Regions from separate parts of the Duganella sp. HH101 genome, predicted to be linked through region 2. Evidence: riboswitches for the same ligand, from Rfam matches in the RefSeq annotation. Region 2 holds a riboswitch; each other region holds the start of a gene.
What was found. Region 2 has a riboswitch for cobalamin ahead of DUGA2_RS30965 (MotA/TolQ/ExbB proton channel family protein). Riboswitches for the same ligand answer to the same signal wherever they lie in the genome.
Positions count from the first base shown of each region.

Region 1: another riboswitch for cobalamin. It lies ahead of DUGA2_RS31530 (TonB-dependent receptor domain-containing protein); the one in region 2 lies ahead of DUGA2_RS30965 (MotA/TolQ/ExbB proton channel family protein).
Region 3: another riboswitch for cobalamin. It lies ahead of DUGA2_RS14835 (TonB-dependent receptor); the one in region 2 lies ahead of DUGA2_RS30965 (MotA/TolQ/ExbB proton channel family protein).

Region 1 is NZ_LRON01000042.1:15,531-23,360, forward strand. It holds gene DUGA2_RS31510 (cobyrinate a,c-diamide synthase) at 1-359, opposite strand, end outside; gene cobO (cob(I)yrinic acid a,c-diamide adenosyltransferase) at 359-997, opposite strand; gene DUGA2_RS31520 (ABC transporter ATP-binding protein) at 994-1,767, opposite strand; gene DUGA2_RS31525 (iron ABC transporter permease) at 1,767-2,789, opposite strand; gene DUGA2_RS31530 (TonB-dependent receptor domain-containing protein) at 2,867-4,726, opposite strand; cobalamin riboswitch at 4,827-5,059, opposite strand; gene DUGA2_RS31535 (histidine phosphatase family protein) at 5,093-5,644, opposite strand; gene DUGA2_RS31540 (adenosylcobinamide-GDP ribazoletransferase) at 5,649-6,431, opposite strand; gene cobT (nicotinate-nucleotide--dimethylbenzimidazole phosphoribosyltransferase) at 6,437-7,471, opposite strand.
Region 2 is NZ_LRON01000037.1:3,654-11,483, reverse strand. It holds gene DUGA2_RS30980 (TonB-dependent receptor) at 1-359, opposite strand, end outside; gene DUGA2_RS30975 (cobaltochelatase subunit CobN) at 356-4,426, opposite strand; gene DUGA2_RS30970 (DUF2149 domain-containing protein) at 4,413-4,748, opposite strand; gene DUGA2_RS30965 (MotA/TolQ/ExbB proton channel family protein) at 4,750-5,346, opposite strand; cobalamin riboswitch at 5,524-5,745, opposite strand; gene cueR (Cu(I)-responsive transcriptional regulator) at 5,747-6,133, opposite strand; gene DUGA2_RS30955 (cation-translocating P-type ATPase) at 6,130-7,830, opposite strand, start outside.
Region 3 is NZ_LRON01000008.1:114,002-121,831, forward strand. It holds gene DUGA2_RS14815 (right-handed parallel beta-helix repeat-containing protein) at 1-398, opposite strand, end outside; gene DUGA2_RS14820 (OPT family oligopeptide transporter) at 549-2,534, opposite strand; gene ylqF (ribosome biogenesis GTPase YlqF) at 2,668-3,618, shown strand; gene DUGA2_RS14830 (class III extradiol ring-cleavage dioxygenase) at 3,641-4,438, opposite strand; cobalamin riboswitch at 4,550-4,725, shown strand; gene DUGA2_RS14835 (TonB-dependent receptor) at 4,806-6,821, shown strand; gene DUGA2_RS14840 (cobalamin-binding protein) at 6,821-7,723, shown strand; gene DUGA2_RS14845 (thiol:disulfide interchange protein DsbA/DsbL) at 7,810-7,830, shown strand, end outside.

The sequences.
Region 1 (7,830 bases), on a different contig from region 2:
TCGATCACCGCCATCACAGGCACGCCGAATTCGCGCGACAGGTCGGCGGACGACGGCGTGCCGTCATACAGTCCCATCACGCCTTCGATCAGTATCACGTCCGCTTCGGCGGCGGCTTGCGCCAGTTGGCGGCGGCACAGGTCATGGCCGACCATCCACAAGTCCAGCGAGCGCACGGGCGCACCGCTGGCGCGCTCCAGCAGCATCGGGTCGATGAAGTCCGGGCCGCATTTGAATACGCGCACCCGTTTGCCCTGGCGTGCCAGTTTGCGCGCCAGCGCGGCGGTGACGGTGGTCTTGCCCTGGCCCGAGGAGACGGCGGCCACCAGCAGGGCTTTGACTTCGATGTGCGTCGCCATTACCACTCGGTCCCGGCCTGTGCGCCGATGCCGGCCTTGAAGGCGTGCTTGACGACTTCCATTTCGGTGACGGTATCGGCGATGGCGATCAACTCCGGCGGCGCGCCGCGTCCGGTGATGACGACGTGCTGCATCGCCGGACGGGCCAGCAGGTCGTTGATGACGGTCTCCACGTCCAGGTAGCGGTACTTGAGGGCGATATTCAGTTCATCGAACACCACCAGGCCGATCTCCGGATCGGCCAGGAAGCGCTTGGCCTGTTCCCAGGCCAACTGCGCTTTTTCGATATCGCGTTCGCGGTTCTGGGTTTCCCAGGTATAGCCTTCGCCCATCGAGTGGAAGCTGACTTCTTCGGGGAAGCGGCGCAGGAACAGCTCTTCGCCGGTCTGCATCGCGCCTTTGATGAACTGCACCACACCGACCTTCATGCCGTGGCCCATGGCGCGTATCACCATGCCGAAGCCGCTGGAGCTTTTGCCCTTGCCGTTGCCGGTGTTGACGATGATGATGCCGATCTGCTTGTCGGCGGAGGCGATCTTGGCGTCGATGATGGCCTTCTTTCGCTCCATGCGTACGCGGTGGCGCTCGTTCAGTGCTGCGGTTTGTTCGTCGATGTCGCCGGTATTCTGTTGGTTCATGCAATGTCCTCGGATGGGATGAAGATGCTGCGCTTGCCGTGCTGGAGGATGTCGATCGGATGGCCGAGATAATCGCTGAGGATCTCGGCCCGCATCACTTCCGCCGTGGTGCCGGCCAGCCAGCGGCCGTCGCCCATCAGCAGCAGCGCGTGGGTGGAGACGCTGTGCGCCAGCGTCAAATCGTGGCCGATCATGATGGCGGTCTTGCCCTGCTCGCGGCACAAGCGCGCCAGCAGGCTCATAACGCTGACCTGGTGCGCCAGGTCCAGCGCATTGGCCGGTTCGTCGAGCAGCAGCAGCGGCGTATCCTGCGCCAGCATGGCGGCGATGGCCACGCGCTGGCGTTCGCCGCCGGACAAGGTGCGCAGGTCGCGCTCGGCCAGGTCGGCCACTTCCATCGCTTCCAGCGATTTCAACGCGATGGCGTGGTCGTCGCTGCCTTCCCAATAACGGTTGTCGTGATACGGGTGGCGCGCCGACAGCACGGTTTCGATGACGCTGTAGGCGAAGGCATCGCTGCGGCTTTGCGCCAGGAAGGCGCGCTGGCGTGCCAGCTCGGGCAGCGGCCAGTCGGGCAGGGCGCGGTTCTGGATGGTGACATAGCCGCTGTCGGGATCACGCAAGCCGGCCAGGGTCTTCAACAGGGTGCTCTTGCCGGCGCCGTTGCGGCCGATGACGCTCCAGCATTCGCCTTCGCGCACATGCCAGTTCAGATCCGCGATCAGCTGGCGGCGGCCGATTTTTAATGAGAGATTGTGAGTGCCTATCATTATTTGCGCAGCCGGTGAAGTTGATACAGGAAGACCGGGGCGCCGATCAGCGCCGTGACGACACCCACCGGCAGCTGTTGCGGCGCGATGATGGTGCGGGCCAGCGTGTCGGCCAGCAGCAGGAAGCTGCCGCCGGCCAGCGCCGCCGCCGGTATCAGCACGCGGTGGTCCGGGCCGACGGCGAAGCGGCAGGCATGCGGTACGATCAGGCCGACGAAGCCGACGCTGCCCGCGCTGGTGACGGCGCTGGCGGTCAGCAGGCCGGAAACGAAGAACAGGCCCTTGCGCAGCGCGCCGACGCGGATGCCCAGCGTGGCTGCAGCTTCGGCGTGCAGCGCCATCACGTTCATGGAGCGGGCGCTGCGCAGTGCGAATACCAGGGCGCCTGCTAGCACTATCCATGGCAGCGCGCGCATTGGTGCGCCGGCCAGGTCGCCGATCATCCAGAACACCATGCTGCGCAAGCGGCTTTCCGGGGCGATGGACAGCATCAGCGTCACCAGCGCCATGCAGGCGGAAGACAGGATCACGCCGGTCAGCAGCAGCAGGGCGGTGCCGCCGTCGGCCGCCGCGCCGCCGCGCAGGTCGCGCCGGGCCAGCAGATACAACATCATCGAGACGGCGACCGCGCCGGCGAAGGCCGAGGCGTCGACCATCCAGATGGCGCAGCCGAACAGCAGCGCTGCCAGCGCGCCGACCGAGGCGCCGGCGGAAATGCCAAGCACATAGGGATCGGCCAATGGGTTGCGCAGCAGCGCCTGCATCATCACCCCCGCCAGCGACAGGGCCGAGCCGGTGACGAAGGCGGTCAGCGCGCGGCTCAGGCGCAGGTCGAGCAGGGTCGATGCCAGGGTTTGGGTCTGGCCATGCAGCAGTTCACCGATTGCTGCGGGAATGTCAGAGAGGGGAATCGAGACCGAACCGGTCATGCCCGAGAAAATGAGGCTGGCAAACGCGAACAGCACCAACCCGATCAGGGTGATGGCGGCGCGCTGTCGCAGGTTGCGGGAGAAAGAATGCATGCACTGCTTTCAAAAAAGAGAGGCTGCCGGGCGCGCGGCGGATGCGCTCCACGCCCGGCAGGTTACACCATTACTGCTTATTTGTAGCCGTAGCGGATGCCGGCGAACAGCTTGGACATTGGCGTGGCGTAGTTGCGCGCCAGGTCGTACTGTTTGTCGTTGATGTTGTTCCAGCGGACCAGCGCCGACCAGTCACGGTTGAAGTGATAGGTCGCGTACAGGTTGACCAGGCCATAGCCGCCCAGGCGGTTATTGTTGGCTGCATCGTCATAGCGGTCGCCGGACAGCTGGAGCTCCACGCCGGCCTTCCAGGCGCCGGCGCTGTAGTCGGCCAGCAGGTTGCCGTGTTTTTTGGCGCGACGTTGCAGGCGCTTGCCGCTGGTTTCGTCCTTCGGGTCTTGCAGGTCGACGTTGGCGGCGAGGTTGAAGCGGCCCAGTTGCTGGCTCGCGGACAGCGTCAAGCCTTCAAGCAGGGCGTGGTTGACGTTGTAGGCGCAACCGCTGGTGTAGCCGGCGGAGCCGAACGGGCACGGGTTGGTGTTGACCAGCAGGTCGGTCAGGCGATTGCGATAGTAGCTGGCGCTGAGTGCGGTGGCGCCGCTGTCGTAGCGCAGACCGATTTCGGCGTTCTTGCCCAGCTCCGGCTTGTTGCGTGGATTGCCGTAGGACGGGTAGTACAGCTCATTGTAGGTCGGTGCGCGGAAGCTGGTGCCATAGCTGGCGGTGGCGCGCAGCGCCTGCGTGAAGTTGTAGCCATAGCCGAGGGAGCCGGTGGTCTTCGCGCCGTACATCGATTTGTCGCGGCGCGCGCTGGCGGTGAACAGGTTGTCGCCACGGCGGGCGTTGTACGAAGCCGCGAAGGAGTTGGTGGTGCGCTGCGGGTTATCCAGTTTGAAGCCGTTGGTCTCGACTTCTTCTTTACGGTGGCTGTACAGCAGTTGCAGCACGTCGGCGCCGACCTGCACATCATTCTGCCAGGTGAAGTCGGTCTGCTTGGTGTTGATCTGGGAATAGCCGGAAGCCAGGGGGCTGCTGTAGGTGGCGCCTTCGTCCTTGGTCTGCGAGTACTGCACCAGGCTTTGCCAGATCGGCAGGATCTGGTTCTTGCTGTAGATGGCGGCGTTTTCGAGTTTTGCATTCGAGCGCACATCGAAGGCGGCAGCGCCGTTGTCGTACTGGGATTCGAGCTTGCTGTGCAGGAGCAGCGCGCCGACTTCGTGGCCTTCGGCCAGGCGCAGGCCGAATTGGGCTGCTGCGCTTTCGTGGTCGTAGCCGTCCTTGTCGGCGTTGTAGGCTTTGCCGATGGCTGGGCGGGTGGCCGAGAAGCCGTCCGATTTTTCCTTGCCGGCGCTGATCGCGTAGCTGATGCTGTGTTCACCGCCGGTGGCGCCGGAGATCGAAGCGTCGGCTTCGCGGGTGTTGTCGGTGCCGTAGCCGGCGAAGGCGGTCAACGCCGGTGCGCCCTTGCCCTTCTTGGTGAAGATCTGGATCACGCCGCCGATGGCGTCCGCGCCATAAAGGGAGCTCAGTGGGCCGTAGATGATTTCGATATGATCGACGGCGGTCAGCGGAATGGCGCTCCAGTTGGCGGCGCCGGTGGTGGACGAGCCGATACGCACGCCGTCGACCAGCACGATATTCTGGTTGCTGTTGGCGCCGCGGATAAACACGGTGGAGTTGGTGCCGGCGCCGCCGGTGCGGGCGATCTCGATGCCGCGCTGGCGTTGCAGCAGGTCGACGATGGAGCCGGCGCCGGATTCGGCGATCTGTTCGGGGCTGATGGTCACGCTGTCGCTGATCACGTCGGCCAGCGCCTGCGGGTGGCGGGTTGCGGTGACGAGCACGGTGCCGGCGGTCGGTTCGGCGTGGGCATAGGAGGCGGCCATTGCCAGCGCCAGCGACGTCAGGGCCGCTGGACGGGAGATACGAAGGGTCATGATGTAGTTTTTCTGTTAATAGCAACCGGCCGACGTCCCCGTGGGCCAGATTGAACAGAAGCGGAGAACCGGGAATCGCCTGTTGCGCTCATCCAGTTCGTTCGCTTCCACCTGATTTGGCCGGTATCCGGGCTGGCAAGTTAAACCGCCTCACCTTCCCATGCGGAGCACAGTGGTTGTCAGAGGTGGTTTGTCGCGCATGCATTGCGACACTTGCTTACCGTTGCGGGGGCAGCACACGTGGGCCTTGGCTGCGTGAGCCGAGAGCTTCGTGTTTCCCGTTTAACTGCGCATCTGGACAGACGCGCGGGCACCAAAACCCCGTCATTATACGGGTTTGTGCCGCAACGGTCATGGGGCGGCGGTTCAGCTTTGCAGCGTCAGCGTGGCGCCATAGGCGATTTGATGCGGGTTTTGGGCCCCTTGCATGGCCATGTCGGCGGGAGCCAGGCCTGCGTGGCTGGCCGACAGCAGACGCATCGCGCCGGCATGACAGATGATGATGGCATCCCGCTGCTGGCGCTGGAGGTCGGCGTGGAAGGCCGCGATGCGGCAGGCCATTTGCAGCACGCTTTCGCCGCCGCCGGGACGGTATTGGACAAGATCGGCGGCCCAAGCGTCGATGTCGGCGCGGGGGATATCGTCCCAGGGCCGCAGCTCCCAGTCGCCGAAGTCGATTTCCGCGATGCGGGCGTCGAATAGCGGAGGGGCGGATTGCAGCGGCGCCGCCAGTTGCGTAGCCAGGGTGGCGCAGCGTTGTAGCGGGCTGCTATATATAGGGCGGCCGCGCGGCAGTGTGGCTGTCAGCGCGGCCAGTGTCTGCGCCAGTTGTTCCGGCGCGACCGCCAGATCGCTGCGGCCGTAGCACACGCCAGGAGCGATCAGCGGCTGCGGATGACGGACCAGTATCAGCTGCACGGCGTTACCAGGGGAGGGCGCCGTGGTGCATGCTGGCCAGTACGCACAGGTAGAACGCCACTTCGCTGAGTTGCTGCACCGCGCCGAGGCAGTCGCCCGTGTAGCCCGCGATGCGGCGGACGAATTTGCGGGCCAGCCAGATGGTGGCGATGCCGGCCGCGACGATGCCGGTCGCCAGTGCGCTCCAGGTCAGCCATCCGCAGGCGATCATCGCCAGTGCGGGAATGGCAGCGGTGACGGCTGCTAGCAGGAATTCAATGGTGCTCATCTTTTGTGCCAGCGGTTTAGCCTTGCCTTCGGCGCGCGCGTAATCGAGGCGCCAGATCAGGGAGGAGGCCATCAGGCGCGATAGCGGGTGGGCGACGAGCAGTGCGGCGATCGCAGCCAGCGGCGGCAGCATGGACAGCGTCGCGCATTTTGTACCGAGCAGGCAGATGATGCCGATGGCGCCATAGGCGCCGATGCGCGAGTCCTTCATGATCTCCAATACGCGCTCCGTCGTCATGCCGCCGCCAAAGCCATCGCACATGTCGGCGAAGCCGTCTTCGTGGAAGGCGCCGGTGGCGTAGATGCCGGCGGCGGTCGACAGCAGCACGGCGACCGGCGCGGGGAAGATCCAGGCCGCGAGCGCATAGACGCCGGCCGCAATCGCTGCCACCACCACGCCGACCAGCGGGAAGTAGCGCGAGGCCTGGTTCAGCCACGCGGCATCGAACCCCACCCAGCCAGGAATCGGCAGGCGGGTGAAGAACTGGAGTGCGGTGAAGAACAGGCGTAGTTGATGCACGGCGCTTACTCGGACTTCTCGCTGACCTGGGCCGATTCGAACGTGGCCATCTGGTTCAGGAAGTTGACCGAAGCATGCAGCAGCGGCAGGGCCAGTGCGCAGCCGGTGCCTTCGCCCAGGCGCAGGCCCAGATTCAGCAGCGGCTTCGCGCCAAGCGCGGCCAGCATCTGCAGGTGGCCGTTTTCGTTGGAGCAGTGGGCGAAGACGCAGTAATCCAGGATCGCCGGTTGCACGCGTGCCGCAACCAGCAGCGCGCTGGTGACGATGAAGCCGTCGATCAGCAGCACTTTGCGTAGTTCGGCCGCTTTCAGCATGGCGCCGGCCATCATGGCGATTTCCAATCCCCCGAAGGTGGCCAGTACGTCCAGCGGCTCCACTGCGGCGGTGTGTTTGGCCACTGCCGCTTCGATCACGTGCTGCTTATGCAGAATGCCTTCGGCAGAGAGGCCTGTGCCGGCGCCCACGCATTGCGCGACCGGTATGCCGGTCAGCTTGTGCATCAGCGCTGCGGCGGCGGTGGTGTTCCCGATGCCCATTTCGCCGAAGCCGACCACGTTGCCTTTCAGGTCTGCGGCCAGTGCCATACCTGCGGCCAGTGCGGCCTCGCAGGTGGCGCGGCTCATCGCCGGTTCTTGCGCGAAGTTCTGCGTGCCGTGGGCCAGCTTGCGGTCGATCAGGCCATCGCGTGGGCCGAAGTCGTGATTGACGCCGGCGTCGATAACGCGCAGTTCGCAGTTGTTCTGCGTGGCGAAGACGTTGATGGCGGCACCGCGTGCGAGGAAGTTCTCTACCATCTGCCAGGTCACATCTTGCGGGTAGGCGGAGATGCCTTCAGCAACCACGCCGTGATCGGCGGCGAACACCAGGATGGCCGGCTGCGTGATCGCGAGCTCGCGAGTGTTCTGTATAAGGCCGATTTGTTTGGCCAGCGATTCCAGTACGCCCAGGCTACCCAGCGGCTTGGTTTTATTGTTGATGGCTTTGTCCAGCAAGGCAGCCAGCGTCTCGTTATGAGTAGTAGGGATAGTTGGAATAAACATGTGAGCGACTTATAAATCGGTGAAGTCGGTATTTTACCCTTGCAAGCAGCGGCTGCTCTTGCTATAGTTCGCCTCCCCGCAAAACGCAGCATGCAAATGCAGCGAAGAGCAGGAAAAAAGAGGGTTGACGAAAACAGCGAAACGCTTCATAATCTTCCTTCTTCGCAACTGACAAACACAACGCTTTGTCAACGGTTGCAAGCAGTACCGAATTGAAGTTCTTTAAAAATTAACAGTCGATAAGTGTGGACGTTTGATGAAAGTGCACAGCAGGCTAGTTCTGCTGATACTTAAAATATCAAATGTTCACAAGAAGTAATGAAATAGGCGCTACGAAAGTAGTGGCCTGTCAGTATTTT
Region 2 (7,830 bases):
AGATCGGTGTAGCCCTGCCCGTGCGCGTGGGTGCGCATATTGACCGGCATGCCGTCGATGAAGGTGGCGAAGTCGGTGCCGTGGTCGAGATTGAAGCCGCGCAGGAAGTACTGGTTGGCCTTGCCGTCGCCGCTGTGCTGCGTGACGATCACGCCGGGCACGAACTCCAGCAGCTCGCCGGGGCGCAGCGCCGGGCGGTTGGCGATCAGCGCCGCCGTCACGGAGCCCTGGCTGGCGGCGCCGGAGGTGCCCACGCCGTTGTCGTAGTGGCCGCGCACTTCCACCGCTTCCACCACGGTACTATCGCTTGCGACCAACGGCACCACGGCCGCCAGCGCGACGATCGATGAAACAATCATAGATACTCCTTCAGTTTGCGTAATTTGTTGCGGCGGCCGATGTAGCCGACGCCTATCAGGCCGGCGGCCAGCGCCAGCAAGGCCAGCGTGCCGATGGTCTTTTGCACCGGCGTCAGCTTGGCCAGGGTTTCCATTTCAAAGCCATTGACCTTGGCGTCGGCGGTATCTGCCTTGGCCTTCGGCGCCGGCTCGGCCGGTTTGTTCTTGGCGTGGGCCGGCGCGGGCGTCGGCAGCTCCTGCGCCTTGGCCTGCAAGGCTTGCAGCTCCGCCACCGCGTTCTGCATGGCGGCGTCGGTCTGCTGCTGCGTCGCCGACGGCGCGGGAGGCTGGGCGGACGGTGCGGCCCCGCCCGCGCGGCCGGCAGCCGCCGCACCGCGCGCAATCGCCGCGTTGGTGCCGACGTTGGGCACGAACTGGCCGCTGAACTGCGGCGCGATCTTCATCGTCGCCTTGCTGCACGAATCCGCGCTGCACGACACGCCGCCATCCTTGATCGCCTGCGCGTTCTGCTGCGTCAGTTTTTCGCGCACCGCGTCGCTCGGCTTCCAGTAACCGCGCTCGATCGCGCTCAGCATGCGGTCGGTGATGGCCTGGAAGGCGCGCAGGTTGCCGCTGTTGGCGAAGCGCTCGCGCACCTTCAGGCCATGGCGGTCTTCGACGTAGGTGTCGTACATGCGCTGCCATTTGCCGCCGTCGACCACCTCGGGCACCGTCACCTGCCAGGCCCACAGGTAGTCGACCACGCGGTTGATGTAGCGCGCGCCGGAATAGCCTTCCTTGAGCATGCTGTCGGCCCAGCGCGGGTTCAGGTAGCGCGCCTGCATCTCCTGGCCCATGTACTGCTCCAGCGTCTTGTGGCCCGGCTTGCGCGGGTTGGACAGGTCGCTGACCATCACCTCCGGCGTCTTGCCGTCCACGCTGCGGATCGCCATCGCGGTGCCGCCCAGGTACTGGAAGAAGTCGTCGTTGTCCAGCGTCGCGAATAGATTGCTGGAACGGCTGTGCAGCGCGATCTTGCTGCCGCTGATGGCCTGCTTGAACAGTTCGCGGCGCTGGCCCGGATCGGCCTTGTCGTCGCCCCAGTAGCCGGCACCGAACGGATGGCTCATGCGGTTGATGAATACGTCCGCCACTTCCTTCTCGTTCTGCCAGGCGTTGGTCAGCGGGATCAGCTTCTCGATCTGCGTGCCGTAGGCGCCGCTCGGCAGGCCGAAGATGCGCACCGACGCCATGCGCTGCGCCTCTTCTGCGGAGATGCCGCGCGCCGTCAGCGCGGCGGCGGTTTTGGCCGCGTGCAGCTGCATCACGTTGCCGCCTTCGCCGGGGCCGTTGTCGTCCTGCTTCTGCGCCAGCTGCGCCGCCTGGTCCATCAATGTCAGCAGGTTGCCGAACAGGTCGCGGAACAGGCCTGACGAGATCAGCGTCACGTCCACGCGCGGACGGCCCATCTGCTTGCGGGTCAGCGCTTCCACGCCGGTGACGCGGCCACGCTCGTCCCACGTCGGACGCACGCCCATCAGCGCCATCGCCTGCGCCTCCATGATGCCTTCATGGCGCGAGGTTTCGACGCCCCACAGGTTCATGCTCAACTTGTCCGGCCAGGCGCCATGGCGCTTGCGGTAGTCTTCGGCAAGCTGCTGCGCCAGTTTGTAGCCGGCTTCGTAGGTGGTCTTGCTCGGGATGCGCGAGGGATCGAGGCCGAAGAAGTTGCGGCCGGTCGGCAGCGCATCCGGATTGCGTACCAGGTCGGCGCTGGCGCCGGTCGGAATGTAGCGGCCCGACAGCGCCTGCATCAGGCGCTCCAGTTCCAGTCCGGCGCTGCGTTCGATATCGTTTTCCAGCTGGGCGATGCGCTTGGTTTTCTGCTCCGGCGTCGACGTGGTGTCGAGACTGACCACGGCGCGCGCGGTGGCGTTGCGCAGCTCCGGCTTCGGCGCCACGCCGAAGGTGTGCAGGCCGAACGGCGTCAGCTTGCTGCCGGTGTCGTCCAGGTATTCCTCCAGGCCCTCCATGTCGGCTTCGGTTTTGAGCTCGGTCTTTTTCATGTCCTTCAACACGCCGCTCTTGGCCGCGAGGCGGTTGATCGCCGTCAGGTGGCTGCGCGCCAGCAGCGGGCTTTTTTGTTCGGCTACGCGGTAGTCGTTGAGCAGCGCGCCCAGCTCGCGCAGGTCGGGATTGAGGCCCGCCACATCGAACGGTGGCGTCATGTGGTCGATGATGACGGCCATGCCGCGCCGCTTGGCCTGGATGCCCTCGCCCACGTCGTCCATCACGTACGGATAGATGTTGGGCATGGCGCCGATCAGGGCCTCGGTCGGATCGCTGTCGGACAGGCCGGCTTCTTTACCGGTCAGCCATTCCTGCGTGCCGTGGGTGCCGATGTGCATGACGGCGTTGGCCTGGAAGCCCTTCTGCAGCCACAGATAAAACGCGATGTATTCATGCGACGGCGGCATGCTCACTTCGTTGTGCAGCTTCTCCAGGTTCTGCTCCCATGCGCGGCCGGGTTGCGGCGCCATCAGCACATTGCCGAAGCGGCGCGCAGGATAGACGAAGAACGGCTCGCCCTTGGCGTTGCGCCACAGGACGGGTGCGTTCTCCGGCTTGCCCCAGGATTTCTCGATCGATGCGCGCAGCGGCTGCGCCAGCGTGGCGAACCATTTCTGGTAGTCGGCCAGCGGCACCAGCAGCGCCTGGCCGCTTTCGGCCAGATGCTTCAGGCCCGCCATGTAGTCGCCCTTGGACTTGCCGGGGTAGTTGCCCCACTGCTGGATCTCGCCTTGCAGTTCGTCCTGGGACGGCGGCAGCGCGGCGCCGGTCTGGTAGCCGTCCTGCTTCAGGCGCTGGACGATCTGCCACAGGCTTTCCGGCAGCACGTTCAGGTAGGCCGCGCCGATGGTCTCGGAGCCATGCGGATAGTTAAAGTAGATCATGGCGATGCGCTTGTCGCCGTTGGCCTTCTGGCGCAAGGCCAGCCAGCTGGCGACGCGCTCGTTGAGGCGCTCGATACGTTCGGGGATAGGCGTCTCCTCGACGTAGGCCAGGCCGGTCTGCGCATCGCTGATGCGTTCGCGGCTGGCGACCACGGTCGGCTGGATCAGGCCCGCCACTTCGGCGCCGGCCAGCTGCCAGGTGCGTTCGATGATATCGAGGCCGATCTTCGATTCCTGCCACTGCGCCAGCGACTGCTGGCTCAGCGTGATGACGTTGATGGCGGGGACGCCGATCTTGTCCAGCAGCGCGCCGGTGTTGGCGGTGCCGCCCACCTTCATGCCCAGCGCGACGATCAGCTCGACGCGGCTCTTGCCGTTTTCATCGAGCAGGAAGCGCAGCGGCACGTCGTACGGATAGCCGAACACCGGCAGCACGTTGTAGCCGCTGGCCTCCAGCCGCGCGACGATGGCCGCCAGCGGCAGGGTTTGTCCCGCCACCAGGCTGGCGCGGTAAAACGGCACGGCGATCCACGGCGCACCGGTCTTGTAGTTGGCGTAGCCTTGCAGGTACTGCTCGTAGCTGCTGGACGTGCGGTTGGCCGCCACGTCGTACAGGCCCACTTCCGGCATCGCATGCACCGGCGCCACGGACAGCCTGGCGCCGAAATGGTTGCGCAGGATGTAGCGCAGCAGATTGCCCACGTTCTCCACGCCGCCTTCGCGGTGGTAGGACTGTATGCTTGCATCGTCGCGCACGCCCTGCTCGCGCAGGCTGTCGTCGATGGCGCCGCCGACCGCGAACACCGGACGGCGCGCCTTTTGCAGTGCCAGCAGTTCGGCGCTCAGGCCCACCATGGCCTGGCGGCCCTTGGCGTTGACGACGGCTACGTCGGCGCTGGTCAGCGCCGCGCGGTCGGCCGGCGTCATGCCGTTGGCGGGGATGATGCGCACGGCGACGTTCAACTCCTTCAACTCGGCCTGCAGGCCGCGCACCGCCAGCACCGCCGGGCGCGATTCCACATCGCCCAGCATCAGCGCCAGCGTGCGCGGCGCCTGCGCGGAGTGCACATAGCCGCCGATGCACAGGGACACCAGCAACAGCAGCAGCGCCCACAGTTTGTTATTCCGGTACATAGACGACCTTCCCATCCGGCAGCTGGTACGCAGTGCCCAGGCGCTTGCCGGAGCCAGACAGCGGCTTGTCGCTGACTTTGCTGACCTTGATTTCAGAGCCCTTCTTGGTCAGCACCTCGACATGGCCGTCGGCGCTTTTCTTGGCGATGGTGACTTCGGAGTTCGGATCCAGCAGGTCCATCATGTTCCAGGCCGAGAACAGCGCCAGCATCATGGCGACGATGAAGACGATGCTGGCGTCGAACAGGTTGGCGACGCCGGACAGCGGGTCTTCGTTATGCTCGCCGATGCGGCTGAAGCGGTGGCGGTTCATATAGCGCATCTCAGGCTCCCGCGCGCACCAGGTGCGGCTTGTGGTCCTGCGCCGCCAGGTGGGATTCGGCCACGTAGGCGATCTCGGTCAGGTCGGTGCGCAGCCAGTGCTCGCGCACCAGGCTCAGTACATAGGCGCTGACGCTGCACGCCAGGCCGACCACGGTGGCGGTGAAGGCGGTGGTCATCGACTCGGCCATCTTCGGCAGATTGCCCTGCGCCAGGCCGGCCAGCGAGATGCCCATCGGGATCAGGGTGCCCATCAGGCCCAGTGCCGGGCCGACGCGCACCACGAAGCGCACCGCATCCAGGCGGCGCACGCCGTTGGCGTCGGCGCGCTGCACCAGGCGTTCGAGGCGGGCGTCCAGTCCCGGCTCGCCTTCCTGCGCGGTCAGCACGGCGGCCATCTCCTGCCTGGCGGTGGCGACCAGCACGCGCACGCCGCGGCGGCGCTCCAGCCATTCGGCGGCGAAGGTGCCGAAGCACACGAGCATATGCAGCACCAGCGCTGCGATCCCCAGCAGCACGGGCAGGTACAGGATGGTGGAAATGGAGTACAGCAGTGTCTCGATGGAGTGCACGGCCGCGTCGGTGGGCAGGTTAAACATGGGATGGTCCAATAGGCAGGGATAAAAAATCGGGGCGCACGGGTGCGCGGACGGCGCGTGCGCAAGGCACGGCCGCCAGTCGGCAGGGCCGTGGCGCGAAAAATCGATGCATAGGTGTAGATCAAAACAGATGCAAGCCGCTCACCTCCCCGTGAGCGGATTGAACAGAAATGCCTGGGCATTTCCACCTGTCTTGGCCGGTATCCGGGCTGGCAAGCGACACCGCCTGACCTTCCCATGCGCGGGCACAGTGGTCTGAAGAGGCGGATTTGTCGTCAACGACGACGCTTGTTTACCGTTGCGGGGGCAGCACATGTTGGCTGGCGTGGCCAGCTTCATGTTTCCCGTTTAACTGCGCGTCTGGACAGACGCGCGGGCACCAAAACCGGGCGATTATACTTTAACCGGCAAGAGTTTGGAGAATCGGGCAGTCGGGGCGGTGATCGCCGTGGCAGCAGCCGGCCAGCGTTTGCAGGGTGTCGCGCATTTCGGTCAGCTCGGCGATGCGCTGGTTCAGCTCCGCCACGTGGCCCAGCGCGATGGTCTTGACGTCGGCGCTGGCGCGCTCCTTGTTCTGCCACAGCGACAGCAGATCGCGGATCTGGTCGAGCGAGAAGCCCAGCGCGCGGCCGCGCTTGACGAAGCGCAGCGTGTGCAGGTCGTTGTCGCCGTAGATGCGGTAGCCGGCCTCGCTGCGCCGCCCCGCCGGGATCAGGGCGATGCTTTCGTAGTAGCGGATCATCTTGGCGGAGACGCCGCTGGCTGTTGCCGCTTGTCCGATGTTCATGCTTGTCCTTTCAGGTGGTCCGGCTTCCAGCGGCGCAGCAGCAGGGCGTTGCTGATGACGCTGACGGAGCTGAGCGCCATCGCGGCGCCTGCGACCATGGGGTTGAGCAGGCCGAAGGCGGCCAGCGGGATGCCGACCAGATTGTAGATGAAGGCCCAGAACAGGTTCTGGCGTATCTTGCTGTAGCTGCGGCGCGAGATCGAGATGGCGGCTGCCACCAGTGCGGGATCGCCGCGCATGAGGGTGATGCCGGCGGCGTGCATGGCGACGTCGGTGCCGCTGGACATGGCGATGCCGACATCGGCGGCGGCCAGCGCGGGCGCGTCGTTGATGCCGTCGCCGACCATGGCGATGCAGCTGTCTTTGCTCTTCAGCGCGGCGACGGCCGCGGCTTTGTCGGCGGGCAGCATGTTGGCGACGATGCGGCCGACGCCCAGCGCTTTGCCGACGGCGTCGGCGCTGCCCTGGTTGTCGCCGGTGAGCAGGATGGTCTGGATGTGCATGTCGTGCAGCGCTTGCAGTGCGGCGCGGGCCTGGGGTTTGATGCGGTCGCCGAAGGCCAGCAGGCCCAATAGCTGCGCGGGCTGCGGCGGGTTCGAAGCGGCCAGCCAGGAGATTGTCAGGCCTTGCCGTTCCAGTTCTGCGGCGCGGGCGTTCAGCGCATCCAGCGCGACACCCTCTTCCTGCATCAGCCGCGTGCTGCCCAGGATCAGGCGCACGCCATCGACGGTGGCCGCGACACCACGGCCCGGCAATGCAGCGACGCTGGTGACGCTCGGTGCGGCGGCGGTGACGGCGCTGCTGGCGGTGGCGACGTCGGCGGCATCGGTAACAGCGCGGGCCAGCGCATGTTCGCTGCCGCGCTGGATGGCGGCGGCCAGTTGCAGCAGCCGCGCCTCATCGATGCCGGCTGGTTCCAGCGCAACAAGCGACGGCTTGCCTTCGGTGAGCGTGCCGGTCTTGTCGAACGCCACGGTGGTGATGCGATGCGCCAGCTCCAGCGCTTCCGCATCCTTGATCAGTATTCCGTAGCGCGCGGCCACGCCGGTGCCGGCCATGATGGCGGCGGGCGTCGCCAATCCCAGCGCGCATGGGCAGGCGATCACCATCACCGCCACCGCATTGATGATGGCCCGTTCGGCGTCGCCGGTCGCCAGCCACCAGCCAGCCAGCGTCAGCGCCGCCAGCACCAGCACCACAGGCACGAACACCGCGCTGACGCCGTCCACCAGATGCTGCACCGGCGCCTTGGCCGCCTGCGCATCCTCGACCAGACGTATGATGCGCGCCAGCGTGCTCTCCGCGCCCACCGCCGTCACCCGCACCAGCAGCAGGCCTTCGCCATTGATGGCGCCTCCCGTCACGCGGTCGCCCGCATGGCGCGCCACCGGCAGGCTCTCGCCGGTGATGAGCGCTTCGTCGACATGGCTGGCGCCCTCCACCACTTCGCCGTCGACCGCGACCCGCTCGCCCGGCCGCACCACCACCAGTTCGCCCGGTTGCACGTCGGCGATCGGCACGTCCACATCCTGCGCGCCGCGCCGCACCCGCGCCGATTCTGGCCGCAGCACCTGCAAGGCGCGGATCGCCGACGTGGTCTGGCGCTTGGCCCGCGCCTCCAGCCATTTGCCCAGCAAGATCAGGGTGATCACCACGGCCGACGCTTCGAAGTACAGATGCGGCATGGCCGCCGTCGA
Region 3 (7,830 bases), on a different contig from region 2:
ATCACCAGGCTGCCGCGGTATTCCTTGTTGCGCGGATCGAAGGACAGCGGCAGGCCGTTCTTCCACTGTTGCTCGCCATGCTTGCGGTATTTGACGCGCGAACGGCGGTCGACGTTGCCTCCCGGCGGCGCCCAGTAGATGCCGATGGACTGGAAAGTCGGCACCGTTGTCAGCTCGGCCTGGTAGGACGGCAGGCCCTTGCGGAAGCGCATATTGCGCTCGTCGGAGTAGATGTCGGGGGCATCGGGGTATCCGTAGGACGGCGCCGGCGGTCCCAAGGTGCCGGGGTCGGTCGGGTTGGCGTTGTTCGCCGTGAAGTCGGGGATCTGCTGCGCCAGCACTGGGGATGACAGCGCCAGTGCGGCCAGCGCATGCAGGCATACCAGGGATTTTTTCATGGAATTCCTCGGGATAGTGGAAGAAGGCGGTCCCGACATCATATTGAAATTCCAATGTTGAATTATCGCTAATTGTCACAACCGGCCGCCCAATGAAAAACGCCCTGCCGGAGCCGGCAGGGCGTTGGGGCTGGAACGCGTTCCGCTACATCAGGCGGCGACGCTGCGGCCGCTCTTGGCCGACCAGCGGTACAAGCCCCACACCATGGCCACGCCGAAGATCAGCGCCACCACCATGGTCTGCGCCTCGCTCAGCGAGTTGGCGATGGCCAGCGGCTCGCCCTTGCCGGAAACCACGATCAGGCCCGCCAGCGCGACGTTGAACAAGCTCTCGCCGACGATGAAGCCCGACATCACCAGCACGCCCAGGCGCTTGGCGGTGTCGCCGCCGACCTTGTGCTCCATGGCGCGGTCGAACAGGTAGCCGGCCACGGCGCCGATGCACACCGGCGTGATCACCGCGCTCGGCAGGTAGATCGCCAGGCCCACGCCCAGCGGCGGCAGGCTGTACTTGCCGTTGCTGGACCGCTTCAGGCCGAAGTTGATCGCCACCAGCAGCAGGCCGACCAAGGCGCCGTAGCCCAGCAGGTCCCAGCGCAGCTGGCCGCCGATGACGCCCTTGGCCAAGGTCGAGATCAGCAGCGCCTGCGGCGCGGCCAGCGGCTGGTCCGAGATCGAGTTGAGGTTGGGGGCGCCGACGAAGCCGTTGGCGTGGTTGAGCAGCTCCAGCACCGGCGGCACCACGCAGGAACCGGCGACCACGCCGATCAGCAGGCCGACCTGCTGTTTCCACGGCGTCGCGTCGACCAGCTGGCCGGTCTTCAAGTCCTGCAGGTTGTCGTTGCCGATCACGGCCACGGCCAGCACCACGGTGGTGACGAACAGCGCGTAGGCGATCAGCGCCTGCGCCACTTCCGGGCCCATGATGCTGCGGCCGACCATGCCCACGCTCAGCGCGGCGCCGAGGATGGTCAGGATGGCGATGCCGGACACCGGCGAATTCGACGAGCCGATCAGGCCGGCCATGTAGCCGCAGACCGCGGCGGCGAAGATGCCGGCCACCAGGATGTAGCCGATGCCGACCGCCACCAGCGGGAAGGCCAGCGAGCCCAGCGGGCCGCCTTGCAGGAAGCTCGACAGCAGCCAGCCGGCCGGCACCATCGACAGCAGCGTGACCAGGCCGACCACGAAGATCGGCAAGTCCTGCTCGGTGCGGTCCAGCACGCCGCCATTGAGCTTGGCCTTGCGGGCCGATTCCATCGCCGACTTCAGGCCGCCGAAGATGGGCTTGGCCAGGCCGGCCAGCGTGATGATCGCGGCCATGCCGATCACGCCGGCGCCCATCATGCGCACTTCCTTGGACCAGATGCCCAGCGCGTGGGCGGAGGCTTCGACGCCGGGCGCGGCCGGGCTCAGCGAGGTCATCAAGGGCACCATGATGCCCCAGGCGATGACCAGGCCGGCCAGCATGGCGATGCCGACCGTGATGCCCATCAGGTGGCCGGCGCCGATCAAGGCCAGCGAGCTGGAGGCGCCGATGCCGGTGGCGCCGGAGCCGGTGCGGAAGTAGATCGACACTTCGCCGGCCATCAGCTTGACGGCGGCGCCGGCGGCGAACACGGCGGACGCCACGCTGCCCCAGATCACGGCCCACAGGCCGGCCTTGCCTTCGGCGGCGCCGGCGCGCGAGGCCATGCCGACCTTGAGCACTTCAGCGGCGGCCACGCCTTCCGGGTAGGGCAGGTCGGACTGCGACACCAGCGCGCGGCGCAGCGGCATGGTGTACATCACGCCCAATACGCCGCCGATGGCGCAGGCACCGAAGGTCGGCCAGAACGGCACCTTGGCCCACCAGCCTATCATCAGCAGGCCGGGCAGCACGAAGATCACCGAGGCCAGCGTGCCGGCGGCCGAGGCGATGGTCTGGACGATGTTGTTTTCCTGGATGGTGGCATCCTTGAAGGCGCTCAGCAGCGCCATCGAGATGACGGCTGCCGGGATCGAGGTGGCGAACGTCAGGCCCACTTTCAGCCCCAGGTAGACCTGAGCCGCCGTGAAGACCAGCGTGATCAGTATGCCAAGGATGATGCCGCGAACGGTGATTTCCTTGGGGTTGGACGGTGCAGCTATGCTCATCTTCAGCACTCCGGTGGAGAAATAATATTGTTTATATGGTCAGAAAAAGGGAAAAGCGCCTCATGATATCCGAAGTCCAGTCGGGCCAGCAGGTAAAATAGCGGATTGTCAGAACGATTTTGAAGGTCAGAGCATGTCGATACAATGGTACCCAGGGCATATGAACGCCGCCAAGAAGAAGGCGGCCGAGCAGATGGAGAACACCGATCTGGTGATCGAGGTGGTCGACGCGCGCCTGCCCGAGGCCAGCACCAACCCGATGGTGGAGGAGCTGCGCAAGTTCCGCCAGCGTCCGTGCCTGAAGATCCTCAACAAGGTCGACCTGGCCGATCCGGCCGCCACGGCGGCCTGGGTGGCTTATTACAACGCGCAGGAAGGCGTGACCGCGTTCGCGATGACGACCAAGAAGCCGGCCGACGTGGCCCGCGTGCCGGAACTGGCCAAGCAGCTGGCGCCGCACCGCGGCGTGCCGACCAAGCCGCTGCGTATCATGATCATGGGCATCCCCAACGTCGGCAAGTCGACGCTGATGAACGCGCTGCTCAAGCGCAAGGTGGCCAAGGTCGGCGACGAGCCGGCCGTCACCAAGCAGCAGCAAAAGCTTTACCTGGACAAGAACACCATCCTGGTCGACACGCCGGGCATGCTGTGGCCGAAGATCGCGCTGCCGAGCGACGGCCTGATGCTGGCCGCCAGCCACGCGATCGGCTCGAACGCGCTGATCGAAGAGGAAGTGGCGGTGTTCCTGGCCGACGAGATGCTGAAGTACTACCCGCAGCTGCTGGTGGCGCGCTACGGCTTCAAGGATATCGAGACGTTCGACGGCATCGCAGTGGTGGAGGGCGTGGCGGCCAAGCGCGGCTTCCGCCAGAAGGGCGGCGACCTCGATTTCGAAAAAGCCTCGCACACCTTCCTGGGCGACTACCGCAGCGGCATCCTGGGCCGCATCTCGCTGGAGACGCCGGCCAACCGCAAGGAGCGGCTGGACGTGCATGACGCCGAGATGGCGGTGAAGGCGGCCGAGAAAGCCGCGATCGCCGCCGCCAAGGCCGAAGCCTACGCCAACGGCAAGCGCGGCACCTAAATCCGGGGACCTGACCCCGGATTTAACCGAAGCGGAAGCTGCTCACCGCCAGCGATCCCATGAACGCGTCCTCGTGATAGGGGACGCTGGCCGCCTCGTTCTCCGCCGCGCCCAGCGCCACCATCAACGGCAGCAGATGCTCCTCGCGTGGATGCGCCATGCGCGCAGCCGGCGCCTTTTCCCACTCCATCAACTGCGCCGCGCGTTGCTGCGGCGGCAGCGCCATGGTCGCGCGCAGCCAGCCGTCGAAGGCGTGCGAGGCCGCCGCACCCTGGGCGTTGAACGCGCGCAGGTTGTGGTAACTGAGGCCGCTGCCGACGATCAGCACGCCCTGCTCGCGCAAGGGCGCCAGCAAACGTCCCGCCTCCAGGTGCGTCAACGGATCGAGGCCGTGCTTGAGCGACAGCTGCACGATGGGCACGTCCGCATCCGGATACACCGGATACATGGCGCTGAAGGTGCCGTGGTCGAAGCCGCGCTGCGGATCCAGCTGCGCCGGGAAACCGCCCGCATCGAGCAGCTGCTTAACCTGCGCCGCCAGCTCCGGCGCACCCGGCGCCTTGTACTGCACCTCATACGTGTGCGGCGGGAAGCCGCCGTAGTCGTAGATCATCGGCGGCCGTGCCGACGACGACACCGTGAAATCGCGGCCCTCCCAGTGCGCCGTGATCACCAGCACCGCCTTCGGCGTCACGCCGAGCTGGCGCGGGATGTCGCGCAGCGACGCGTCCAGCTGGCCGTACAGATGGCCCACCTGGTCCATCATGAACGGCCAGGGGCCGCCGCCGTGGGAAAGGAAATAGCTGGGCAATGCATGCATGGTAAAGCTCCGGTGTGAGGTTGAACTCACTATAAGGACGGAAGCTGTTGCAATCAATGCGCGAAATGTAGATAGGTCATATCTAAAAAGTTAATGATACGGGGCAGGGGCGTATAATGCCGGGGTTCTGGTGCTTGCCCATGTGCTCACATGTGCAGTTAAACGGGAAACACAGGCCGCCCACGCTCGCAGCGTGACGGCCAAGGTGTGCTGCCCCCGCAACGGTAACGCAAGGCCGCTTGAGCGCCTTGCCAGCCCGGATACCGGCCAGACCAGGGGGAAGCGCGCGTGATGCGATCCGCGCGGCTTCCGTACACTTCCGGCTTGCGGGGACGCAGGCGGATGTCTCTTTTGAAAATGATCTGACATGCACTCCACCGCTTTCCAACCGCGCCTGCTGGCCGCCGCCGTTTCCCTGTGCTTCACCGCCGCCGTTCCCGTCGCCGCCCTGGCGCAAGATGCCGCCGCTGCCGGCGCCACCGCCGGCGCGCAGGTCGCCCAGATGCTGGCACCGATCGTCATCACCGGTTCGCGTTTCGACGCCGACCCGGCGCTGGCCCCGATCGGCGCCACCATCATCAGCGCGGAAGAGATCCAGCGCGCCGGCGCCAACGACGTCAACGCCGCGATCCGCAAAGTAGGCGGCGTCTACGGCCGCCAAAGCCTGGACGGCAGCCCGGACTTCGGCCTGGACCTGCGCGGCTTCGGCAGCAACAGCAGCCAGAACATGGTGATCGTGCTGGACGGCGTACGCCTGTCGGAGAATGAACTGAGCAGCGCCATCCTGTCGACCATCCCGATCTACACCGTGGACCACATCGAAATCACGCGCGGCGGCGCCAGCGTGTTGTACGGCGACGGCGCCACCGGCGGCGTGATCAACATCGTCACCAAGCGCCCGGTCAAGAACAGCCGCCGCGGCAGCGTGTTCGTCGAGGGCGGCCAGTTCCGCGCCGGCGAAGTGCGCGCGTCCGGCTTCCAGGCCTGGGACGGCTTCGCCGCCGACGCCACGCTGGACACCCAGCGCACCGACAACTACCGCGACAACAACGAATTCAAGCAGACCCACTTCAGCGGCGGCGCGCAATGGTTCGACAACGCCGGCCGCGCAGGCTTCCGCTACGAAGGCGCGCGCCAGGACATGCGCCTTCCCGGCTCGCTGAGCGAGGCAGAGTACAACGCCAATCCGCGCCAGAGCAAGACTCCCGACGATTACGCCACGCTCGACAGCGACCGCTTCACCGCCTTCGCCCAGCGCCGCATCGGCGGCTATGAGCTGGCGGCCGATCTGTCGTACCGCAAGAAGAAGGCGGAATCCGCCTACTCCTTCGGCGGCCCGCCGTCGATCACCACCTACGACAGCAAGCAGACTCAGTTCTCGCCGCGCGTGCGCCGCCTGGGCGAGATCGGCGGCCTGCTGAACGAGATGGTGGCCGGCTTCGACTGGACCGTCTGGAATCGCACCACGGCCACCAGCGCCAAGTACTCCGCAGCCGATGCGACGCAGCATTCGAAGGCCCTGTACGTCCGCGACGAACTGCGTTTTGACGCCGCCCATGAAGGCCGCGTGTCGGCCGGCGTGCGCCGCGAGATCTTCAACAAGGACTTCAGCGATGCCGTGAGTTTCGGCAGCACCGGCTACAAAGTGTCGCAAGGCCTGAACGCCTGGGAGCTGCAGGCGAGCTACATGCCAGTCGCGAAGCTGACCGTCTACGGCAAGGCTGGCCAAAGCTACCGTGTCGCCAATTCCGATGAAAACGCCTACACCCCGGGCTTCAACAAGCCGCTGGCGCCGCAGCAGTCGCATGACCTGGAGCTGGGCGTGAGCTATGGCACCGCCGCGCAGAAGATCACCGGCCGCGTATTCCGCCACAACCTGACCAACGAGATCTTCTACGATCCGACGATCTACGCCAACACCAACCTGGCGGCGACCCGCCGCGAAGGCTTCGAGCTCGATGCCGAGCAGCGGATCAACGCCAACTGGAGCGTCAACGCGCACTACCAGCACGTGGACGCCAAATTCACCGAGGGCGCCTACAACGGCAAGGAAATGATGCTGGTGCCGAAGAACACGCTGACCGCGCGCCTGAGCTGGACCCTGGCCACCGGCCACACCGCCGATGTCGGCGTGCAGTGGGTGGACAGCCAGCGCAACGGCGCGGACTTCGACAACAAGTGCCCGGCGCAGATCCCTGCCTACACCACGCTGGATGCGCGCTACGCCCGCAAGCTGGGCCAGTGGGAGTTCGCGGTGTCGGGCCTGAACCTGGCCGACAAGCGCTACTTCTCGCAAGCCTTCAGCTGCAAGGACGGCATCCAGGGCGCTATCTACGCCGCCGACGGCCGCCAGCTGAAACTGTCGGCCCGCTACGAGTTCTGATGCGCACCCCGACCACGACCGTTCGCCCTGCGCAGCTATTGCCTTGGCTGGCGCTGGCCTGCGCGCCGGTGTGCGCTCAACCTGCCGTCACGGTGAAGGACGACGCCGGCAACAGCGTCACCGTCGCCAGGCCGGCGCAGCGCATCATCTCGATGGCGCCGCACATCACCGAACTGCTGTTTGCGGCCGGCGGCGGCGAACGCGTGGTCGGCGTCATGAACTACAGCGACTATCCGGAAGCGGCCAAGCGCATCCCGCAGGTGGGCAGCAACGCCACCATCGACATGGAGCATGTGCTGGCGCTGCGCCCGGACCTGCTGGTGGTATGGAAAAGCGGGAACACCGCCCGCCAGCTCGACCAGCTGAAAAGCCTGGGCATCCCGATCTTCTACAGCGACCCGCAAAAGCTGGAAGAGGTAGCCACCAGCCTGACCCGCCTGGGGCAGCTGATGGACACCGGACCGTCCGCGCAAAAGGCCGCGCAGGACTACCGCCAGCGCATCGCCAGACTGTCGGCCGCCTATGCGCAGCGGTCCACGGTGCGGGTGTTCTACCAGATCTGGGAAAAGCCCATCTTCACGCTGAGCGGCGAGCATATCGTCAGCGACGCGATCCGCGTGTGCGGCGGCCAGAACGTGTTCGCCGCGCTCAAGGTGCCGGCGCCCACGGTCAGCACCGAGGCGGTGTTGCAGGAAAATCCGGAAGCCATCGTCGGCGGCGAGAAGCACGACGCCGAAGCCGGCATCAATATCTGGAAGCAGTACAAGGGCATGCAGGCGGTCCAGCGCGGCAACCTGTTCATGATCGACAGCGAAACCCTGGTGCGCGCCACGCCGCGCATCGCCGATGGCGTCGCCATGCTGTGCGAGCGGCTGGAAGCGGCACGCCAGCACCGGCCTTGATGGGTTTAATGCGGCCATAATTTGCACATCGTGGAAAAGGTGGTAATCTCGCGGCGTTTGCCACTCACCCTCGATGAAGGACTGTCATGCGTTTCCTGAGCTTCCTG